Regions from separate parts of the Caballeronia sp. GAWG1-1 genome, predicted to be linked through region 2. Evidence: predicted binding sites of a transcription regulator. Region 2 holds the regulator's gene; each other region holds the start of a gene.
The links. Region 2 encodes LexA, which represses DNA repair genes until DNA is damaged. Its sites were predicted from a motif close to ACTGTATNNNNATACAGT; they were not measured.
Positions count from the first base shown of each region.

Region 1: dinB (DNA polymerase IV) is a predicted target of LexA. The motif match lies at 1,833-1,850, and genes of this name have one in related genera.
Region 3: NCT03_RS29970 (CppA family protein) is a predicted target of LexA. The motif match lies at 2,075-2,092, and genes of this name have one in related genera.

Region 1 is NZ_JALQDB010000030.1:47,725-50,988, forward strand. Features, by position in the region: gene NCT03_RS20620 (TauD/TfdA dioxygenase family protein) at 1-413, opposite strand, end outside; gene dinB (DNA polymerase IV) at 568-1,734, opposite strand; gene NCT03_RS20630 (ATP-binding protein) at 1,909-3,084, opposite strand; gene NCT03_RS20635 (hypothetical protein) at 3,227-3,264, opposite strand, start outside.
Region 2 is NZ_JALQDB010000011.1:139,952-143,215, reverse strand. Features, by position in the region: gene cysT (sulfate ABC transporter permease subunit CysT) at 1-316, opposite strand, end outside; gene NCT03_RS07125 (sulfate ABC transporter substrate-binding protein) at 456-1,490, opposite strand; gene lexA (transcriptional repressor LexA) at 1,760-2,437, shown strand; gene NCT03_RS07115 (hypothetical protein) at 2,598-2,924, shown strand; gene NCT03_RS07110 (DUF2939 domain-containing protein) at 3,083-3,264, shown strand, end outside.
Region 3 is NZ_JALQDB010000045.1:15,124-18,387, forward strand. Features, by position in the region: gene NCT03_RS29950 (DUF1003 domain-containing protein) at 1-128, shown strand, start outside; gene NCT03_RS29955 (hypothetical protein) at 580-975, opposite strand; gene NCT03_RS29960 (hypothetical protein) at 1,000-1,140, opposite strand; gene NCT03_RS29965 (nucleoside 2-deoxyribosyltransferase) at 1,247-1,750, opposite strand; gene NCT03_RS29970 (CppA family protein) at 1,776-2,060, opposite strand; gene NCT03_RS34220 (ProQ/FinO family protein) at 2,444-2,938, opposite strand.

The DNA of each region.
Region 1 (3,264 bases), on a different contig from region 2:
TGATTCGAAAACAGCGTATCGCCGCCAACTTTCGGCAACTCCTGCGCATGCAGCAGTGAGCCGAGACTCGGCGTTTCCTTGTACGAGAGGTCCGAGTGCCAGAAGTGCCCGGCATCGCCGAGACCGATCGGCTTGCCGTTTTCGAGCACGTTGGAAACGATCAGCACTTCCGGATGCCCGGCGAGCGCGAACTGCTTGAGCACGTGAATTTGCAGCGGCCCGAAGCGCTTGCTGAACGTGACCTGCTGTTCCGGCGTGATGCGCTGGTCGCGAAACACGAGCACGTGATGATCGAGATGCGCGCGATGAATGCGCGCGAAATCGGCTTGCGAGAGCGGCTTGCTCAGATCGAGCCCGATGACCTCGGCGCCGAGCGGCGCGTCGAAGGCGCGAATCTGAATGGATTCGTCGATGGATCGATCGGCGGCTTGGGGCGAACTTTCGAGGGTCGGTGCGAGGGTCGTCACGATGTTCTTGAACGGCGCAAAGACAGCCAATCTACTTCGTCGCAGCCGTGCCGCCAACGAACGATCCGCGATTTGCTTATTCCCTTTGGCGCTTAACGCCTCAGTCGAACGGCAGTTCCACTTGAATCGGTTCGATGAAGCCGCCGTCCTCTCCGCGCACGCTCAACGCGCTCACGCGCACGCCGAGTAACCGCAGCCGTCGATCCAGCGTAATGCGCTTTACGCATTCGGTAGCGGCGCGGCGAATCTCGACGGGGTCGTCGGTGGAAACGGGAATGGTCAGATCACGCGTGAGCGTGCGGAAGTCGTCGAAACGCAGCTTGATGCCGACCGTCCGGCCTACGTAACCTTTGCGCTGCAGGTCGTCGGCGACTTTCTTGCACAGCCCCGTGAACGCCTCGGAGAGCTTCGCGCGGTCGTTCTTCGGATGCAGATCGCGCTCGAACGTGGTCTCACGGCTCATCGACTTCGGCTGCGAACTCACGACCACGGGCCGATCGTCCTGTCCCTGCGCGATACGCGCGAGCCATGCGGCGTAAGTGCCGCCAAAATGCATCTGCAGAAATCCCAGGTCGGCGGCGGCAATGTCACCGACCGTTTCGATACCGAGTGCCGCCAGCCTTTCGCTCGCCTTGGGCCCGATGCCATTCACCTTGCGCGCCGCGAGCGGCCAGATGCGTGTGGGGAGATCGTCCATCGTCAGGATGGTCAGGCCGTCGGGCTTGTCGAGCTCCGAGCCGATCTTCGCCAGCAGCTTGTTCGGCGCGATGCAGATCGAGCACGTAAGCCCGGTGGCTTCGTGCACCGCGTCCTTCATGCGCCGGCCGATGCTCGCGGAATCGCCCGGCATGTCCGTCACGTCGATATAAATCTCGTCGATGCCGCGATTCTCTATCTGCGACGTGAACGCCGCGACGGCTGTCTTGAAAAGCCGCGAGTAATGGCGATACGACTCGAAATCCGTGGGCAGAAGAATGGTGTCGGGCGCGAGTTGCGCGGCCTTCATCATGCCCATGGCCGAGAACACGCCGAACTTGCGCGCTTCGTAAGTGGAGGTGGTGACGACACCGCGCCCCGCGTAATCACGCAGTTTTCTGAAACGGCGCGTGCCGTCGGCCAGCGTCTCGGGAATGGCATTGCGTCCGCCGCCGACCACCACCGGCTGGCCGCGCAGTTCGGGATAGCGCAGCAATTCGACGGAGGCAAAGAACGCATCCATGTCCAGATGCGCGATACGGCGAGGCGTGGGCGTGGCGGGCGTGTCCATTGCCTAGAACGGACGCGTGCCGACAAGGCCGAAAGACGACGACGTGCGAAGGACGTGGCTAAACATGCGCGGGCGCGAAGAACGCGGAAAATGCGCATACTGTACATTCATACAGTGATTCGCGCTAGTCTGCCTTATGTCCCTAGCGGCGCTCGGCGCAAATCCGCAGCCCGGTCAGCCAAGACTGCTTAAATTGCGAATCAGGTAGTCATTGAACATCGGCACGGTGAACGCGATATCACCATGGGACGGACTGTAGATCATGCCTTTGTTGATGATCTGCGCGCGGCGAGGACCGAGACTCTGCGGGGTTTCGCCGAGCGCATCCGCAACGTCGGACGAACGATAAGGGCCACTGCCTAATTTCGCCATGGCAATGACGTATTCGCGTTCCTTGGGCGTCAGGCGATCGAAGCGAACTTTGAAGAACCCTTCGTCCAGACGCTTGAGCGTTGTCGACTCGGCGCGCCTTGCGTCGCTTACGGTAATCGTGTCGCCGACGGCGAGATTCCAGGACTGATGGCCCCACTCCTGCAGAAAGTAGGGATAGCCTCTCGTCTTGAGGAAAATCTCTTTCAGAGCAGCATCGTCGATACCGGCGCCTTCGTCGTTCACTGGTTGACGGATCGCTGCCTTGGCATCGTCCTCAGGCAGAGCACCGACCTCCGGGTAGTGAAATAGCCGCTCCGCATACGATTTGGCTTGTCCCGACAGGGCCGCGACCTGTGGCAAGCCGGCGCCGAAAAACAGCACGGGCAAGCGCGCCTGGTTGATCTTGTGCAATGACACGATGAGAGCGGCTAGGTCTTTTTCGCTTAGGTACTGGACTTCATCGATCAGGAGCGTCCAGGCTTTACCGGCAGCTTTAGCGGCCTCGCCGATACGCACGAACAGTTCTGGAAGATCATTCTCGAGGTCGCCGCTGTCCGCGACTCCTACTTCGGGATCCACCGCGATCGAGACATCGCCATATTCCAACTTGAATGCGGAGGCAAACGACCTCAACGCTCGCAGCGCGTCGTAAGTCTTCGTCTTGGCATTCGCGGCGACGGACAGTTTTCGAAGCACTTGATGCATGCGTGGCAGCAGTTGCTCACCCAACGATTTGTTCTCGGGCGCCTCGATCATGGAAGTGACGTGGCCACGCTGAATAGCGAGCGCTTCGACTGCGTTGAGCAGCACGGTCTTGCCTACGCCGCGTAAGCCCAGGAACATTTGCGAACGGCTAGGCTTACAGAGCACCGCGCGTTCAATGGCGATACGTGCGTCCTCGATGATTGCTTCGCGCCCAGCGAGTTCGGGCGGCTGGCTACCGGCGCCGGGCGCAAATGGGTTCCGAACCGGATCCATGACTATGACTCTATAACAATATATAGCGAAGTATATCTTGACTACCTTATACTTTCCTATATTTCGCTAGATACAGCACGTGGCACTAGTGGCCTGCGGTTGGCGGCGCGACCGCCCTCACGACTCGCCTACGCAAATCGGTCTACTCCGGAACCCGCTTCTCCGCCAACGCCCGGCGGC
Region 2 (3,264 bases):
ACGGCAGATCGACGATGGCATCGACGACACGCTTGAACGGGAACGTGTAGCGCACGAGCACCCATGCGACCAGGAAGCCGAAGATCGCGTTGATGACCGCCCCGCCGAGCGCCGCCGTGAAAGTGAGCCGATACGACGCCAGCACACGCGGCCCGGTGACGGCGCGAACGAACTGCGCCCAGTCGAGCGTCGCGGTCTTGGCGAAGGTCGCCGCAAGCGGAATCAGCACCACGAGGCTCAGGTAAGCCACCGTGATGCCGATCGTCAGCCCGAAGCCGGGTAACGCACTCGGCTTTCGGAAAGTGAACGTTGTCATCTTTGCTTCATCCTTGATCGTCCTGCCTTCGGCGCCCGGGGGACAAGCGCACTGTTTTTTTGTCTCGTCATGCGCGGCCGTCTTTGCGGCCGCTTTCATTGCGACTCGAGCGCCTCGCGGCGCCCGGTCTCTTGCCTGCTTACTGCGGCTGATAGATCGAATCGAACACGCCGCCGTCCGCGAAGTGCGTCTTTTGCGCTTTGGTCCAGCCACCGAAGGTGTCGTCGATGGTGTAGAGCTTGAGCTTGGGGAACTGCTTGGTCAGCTCGGCGGGCACCTTGTCCGAACGCGGACGATAGAAATTGCGCGCCGCGATCTGCTGGCCTTCGTCGCTGTACAGATACTTCAGATACGCTTCGGCCAGCTTGCGCGTGCCGTGCTTGTCGACGACCTTGTCCACCACCGCCACCGGCGGCTCGGCCAGAATGCTCACCGAAGGAACCACGATCTGGAACTTCTCCGGACCGAATTCCTTGAGCGACAGGAACGCCTCGTTTTCCCATGCGATCAGCACGTCGCCCTGACCGCGCTGCACGAAGCTGGTGGTCGCGCCGCGTGCGCCGGAATCGAGCACGCCTGCGTTCTTGTAGAGCTTGGTCACGAACTCCTTCGCGGTCTCTTCGTTGCCGCCGGGCTTGTGTTGCGCATACGCCCACGCCGCCAAATAGTTCCAGCGCGCGCCGCCCGAGGTCTTCGGGTTCGGCGTGACGATCGACACGCCCGGCTTGGTGAGATCGTCCCAGTCCTTGATGCCCTTCGGGTTGCCCTTGCGCACCAGAAACACAATGGTCGACGTGTACGGCGATGCATTGTCCGGCAGACGCTTCTGCCAGTCCGTGCCGACGATGCCCTTGGAGGCGAGTGCGTCGATGTCGTAAGCAAGCGCAAGCGTCACGACGTCTGCCTGAAGCCCGTCTAGAACCGCGCGCGCTTGGCCACCAGAACCGCCGTGAGATTGCTTGAAAGTGACCGTTTCGCCGGTGTCCGCCTTCCACTTCTTCGCAAAGGCCTGGTTGAAGTCCTGATACAACTCGCGCGTCGGATCGTACGAGACGTTCAGAAACGACGTGTCCGCGTGCGCGGTGGCCGAGATTCCGAAACTCGCCGCCGTGATCGCCAGCGCGGCAAAGAGTTGTTTCGCGCCGCCCTTCAATCCAGCCCTGATGCTATGCATTCCCCGTTCTCCGTCTTATCGAATTGACGGAATCAGTCTAAAGGCGAGCTTATATGATTAGAAATAATTGTTTCTCACTTTTTTAGATGCAAAAGTGCTAAAGCGGGTTATTTCGTGGTTTGAGAGGCAAGTAGAGACGGTTCGAGCGCGCTGCAGCCTTGTCAGCAAAGGATCTAGCGACGAACTTCAAGTAAAGCTTGAAAAGCGCTAAATACTGTATAAAAATACAGTCATCTGTCCATCCATACAGTGCGCCGAGGCTCCAGCAAGTGACCAAACCCTCAAAACTTACCGCGCGACAGCAGCAAGTGTTCGAGCTCATCCAGCGAGCCATCGACCGCACGGGCTTTCCGCCCACGCGTGCCGAAATTGCTGCCGAGCTTGGCTTCAGCTCCGCGAACTCCGCCGAGGAACATCTGCGGGCACTGGCGCGCAAGGGCGTGATCGAACTCGCGGCGGGTTCGTCGCGTGGCATCCGCCTGCTGGGAGGCTCCGCACGCATCGACCGTTCGGACGACCTTCCGCATCAGTTCACCTTGCCGCATCAGAGCATCATGCAGTTGTCGCTTCCGCTGGTCGGGCGCGTTGCGGCAGGCAGTCCCATCCTTGCGCAGGAGCATATTTCGCAACACTACGCGTGCGACCCTGCGTTCTTTTCGGGCAAGCCCGACTATCTGCTGAAGGTGCGCGGCTTGTCCATGCGCGACGCGGGCATTCTCGACGGCGACCTGCTTGCCGTACAGAAGCGCAATGAAGCGAAAGACGGGCAGATCGTGGTCGCGCGTATTGGCGACGACGTCACGGTGAAACGCTGGAAGCGCCGGCCAGATGGCGTGGAATTGGTCGCGGAGAATCCCGACTACGAAAACATCTTCGTGCGCTCCGGCAGCGGCGACTTCGCGCTGGAAGGAATCGCGGTCGGGCTCATCCGCTCCGGCGAGTTCTAACGCACGACTCAAGCGCGCGGCGCGTCAACATCGCCGCCCGCTTCGCCTCCTCGCCCTCGCGCGACGCGGCACGTTTCGAAAATTACAAGCATGACGGCCACCGCTCGCGGCGTGCCGCGGTGCGTCCTATCGTCTGTCGTCCGCCGTCTGGAGAGTCATCATGGAACGTTTCGCCCGTTTGCTGCCCTTTCGTCAGTTTGGCCGTCTGCGTCATTTGCGCTCGCTGATCTCATGCGCCGTGGCGCGACCTGAAGCGGCGCCCGATCTCTTCGACGAGATGCCCGCGTTGCCGTCGCGTCAACCCGCCTTCGCCCGTGTGTCGCTCAATAGCGCGGTGCATGCGGAATCGGAACAGCGCGCGCCGGTGCGGGTGTATCGCAGTGAGTCGCGGGTAATCATGGTCGGCAATATCGGCGAGGTGTCGCGCATGATCGACCGGTGTATCGACGAGGAACGCGCCGGCGTTAGCAGCGGCATTCTGGCCTGAGGGCGGTCGAGCGTTTGTCGAGTGAATCTGAGTTATGTGCAATGCAGGCAGTCCGCAATCTATCGGCTGCAAGGAATGAAGCTCGGGATATATCCGGCGTGAACATGGTCAATCGTTCTTTCATGTCACCCATGTCACGCCGGGGGTCGTTCCTTCGCATGTCCCGCACTACGCGTTATCTCGTCGTCACGCTCGTCATTCTCTTCATCGTTGCAGGGTTAAGCCTTGTCTATGCGTCGCCCTATATCGCACTGAAGCGCGTCAAGCACGCGGCCGATGCGCGCGATGCACAGACCGTCAACGAATACGTCGACTTCCCCGCACTGCGTGAAAGTCTCAA
Region 3 (3,264 bases), on a different contig from region 2:
AGGAGCTTCGACGCGATCTTCCTAACGTACGGGATCGGCACGACGAGCATGCGGAAACCCTCCAGGCGGCAACCAATCCAGATGCCGTTTTAGAGGCAATTGCGCAAAGAAAAGAGCAGCAAGAATGAAGATGCTGCCGCCCTGTATTTTTTCATATGAGGGGAGTTTGTTGATGGGAGTCAAGATCGCACGAGTTGAGTTGCATTCAGCAAGGCGACCAATACGTTCAATCTAAAGACGGATTGACTGGTCTGTGACTTCATCAAGGCGCTTCTTTGGGGAAAGGTCAAGCAAATTGCTGACTTGCTCGTTGGTGCTTCCCGCTGCGATATGCCGGCGCCCATACGTGTTCCGAAGGAGACGGGGACTCATGTCGGCCGCCGTCACTTTGATATCGCCCAGCGCGCTTCTAACGCACTTTCCTAGGGTGTCGTCTTTCCTCGGCTTGCCCGTTGCGGTTGCCACGAACAGGTAGCGAGTCGAGCATGCAAGCAACCGCCGGGCTGAAACGTACTCGCGAAGAACATCGACGCAGAACGGCTCAAGTGGCACACGCCGACGATGCGCGGTCACGTTTCTCTACATACACATCAGGTCGAAGACCGGTGACGTCCAGGCCATCGAGATCAAGTTGCCGGCATTCGGCCGATGTAATACCCGAACCCAGAAAGAGGGCGACGATCGCCACGCTTCGAAGCTGTTTGAACGGAGCATCCGCTGGCTCGACGCACCACCTTGCAGGCGTTTGTCATCGGTCTCCGAAAGGAAGACTGGGGTCGGCTCGTCTTCTGGCCAAGCCTGGCCAACGAGCATCAACGAAGGAGGGTTGTCTTTGCGAACCTCCATTGCTACGAGGTGACGTGAGACGCGATCAATGAGCTTGAGGTAGCGAAGCTGGGTCGTCGTATCGGGACGCGCGTCGTGGGCAAGCGCGCTGAAAAAGGCGTCGAGCTCTGCCGAGCCGAAGGTGGCCACCGTCTTGCCGTGACTCGCAAGATGTCAGTGGAACCGCAGGAACATCGATTGATGCTGAATGATTGACTGCTCACCGAATGGGCACCGGCCGGCACCGACGGCGTCGTTTCGCTGCCATTCGTCGTACGCCGCTTGCGGATCGGTCAGCCAATCGAGGTTGTTCATAAAGTAGATATACTGATGTTACGCTTTATCCAATATATACGAAGCTCCGCTTCGCAAACCCGGTAATCAAACCGGGGGCTACCCGGCATCGCTGAACTTCTTCATCTCACTCAGGCAATCTCCTGGACCGCCTGCTACCAAGCGCGCGGAAATGGCTAAGGAGATTGACGCTTAGGCCAAAATTCTCAACAACGTATCCACGCGCGCACACCGGCAGGGAAGGGGCGGGATCGCACGTTTCAACGATCTGTTCGACAAGCGATCGAGCGTCAAATCGATACGCCCATACAGGCTTGCCGAGTGCGGCCGCAAAACCAACGTCAAACGCTGTCCCGCTATCTGGCTCACTGAGTCCCCGAAAATCGTTCAGGTTTGCCATGACCACGTCAGCGGATCGGATGGCATCGATGTTCGCGCGACAGATCCATGCCGCCTTCGCAGCGGGTCCCAGATTTGCCGGTGCTTCGCAGTCGAACGGATAGATCTTAAGAAAGCCTTCCTCTCGACACAGCCCTATAGGTAATCTCCATGATCTACTGCATCGATACGGAAGACGTCGAATCCAGCAAGATACACGCGCAAGGCGCCCGCGGCCTTCTCGAAAGGGCACGTTGCGCGGCTTCCAATCCAGTCGGTTAAAAAGAAGCGGCAATCAACTGGCGCGCTGGCTGCTCGGGGCGTGAAGGATCCGGTAGATGTCGGCGAGACACCGCTCGCTGATCGCGGCATTGCGAACGGCAGCTTGGACAAATCGTGGCGGCGTCAGTCGCAAGAGCCGGCAGATCGCGGACAAGTACGGTTTCCCGCCCAGCGTCGCGCAGCGCGTTGCGCGCTAATATCGCCGCATCGCCAACCTGGCTGCGTAACCACGCGAGCACCAGTCGATCGCGCTCATTTTGAACCCGCACCCACTGTTCCATATAGCCTCCGAAAGACTGTATGAATATACAGTACTTTTCGATAGTTTAGTTTGGTTGGGAGTGCAAGCCTGTGCTACAAAGCCTGTTTGCCGATACGTGGCCAAGTGGTCGCCGAACAGTGGCAGCAACGCGAACAGGCCAATACACAACGGTTTGGTGCGCCCTCCTCTTGGTATACGTCAAATAAAGGGTAAATAGCTAAACTACCATAGTGCTGCGACATGTGCAGAAACCCGTGCCTATGATAATTAGATTCATAAATTCCAAGTTTGACCCATTTCCGGCAATATTAAAACAAAATAATCGTGGCATTAGCAATTATATTCGATGTTGATAAATTGCCTTATGTCAAATTGTTTCTTAATTGTTGTGGATGTGGTCGGTCAACGCGGTCGACCATGTCGGCTCTTCGCAATCTGCTCCCGCCTGCGGGCGAGCCGCGTATTCTCCTGACATGCACCGTACTGTGCTTCGGCAGCGGTGACTACACCCGTGATTGCGCCGTTCAGATTCACGCGCGCATTACCTTCCACGAGACACGTCCAATAGCGTTGTCCCCGACACCACGCCTTGAGACCATTTCGAACGTCTCGTTCGCTAAGTCTAAGCGACACTGCTTGCGCAAGCACATCCTTGAGGATCCCAACCTTGAGAGGAATCTTCGGAGCGGGACTACGTGGAAACGCGTGCGGGAAATGCCGTTGCAGCGTAGTCACGGCGCGCGCGGCTGCGTCAGCGGAAGTTCGCGGTGGCTTCGCTGGCTTACTGATTTCCCGTGTAACGGCCACCGACGATGACGTCGTGCGCGGAGCAATCGTTTTGCTGCTTTCGCCTTGGTTCAAATGCGCTTTGAGCGCAGCGAGTTGTTCGAATCCCATCGTGTGTTCCTTAACTCAGTCTGGTAATTTTACCAGTCGTATTCAAACATCGCCGCCGCTAGTCCGCGGCCTCACCGTCACCGCTTTGGCGATATCTCTCGCACTTCATGCCTAACTCTCGACGCTCTCCGCTGCATCCTAAAAATGTATCGAGGTCCGGGTCATCGCGCCCGAGCAAGCCTCCACTGACGGCGACACTCCCCACCAGATTTATTGCGCCGCGTACCGCGTGGCCCGCACCGAGATATGTACCGCCTGCAGCGCAGCGGACCAAGGCTGGACAGATGTTGCATATGTTGCATTTATTGCGTTTATAACGTACTCTA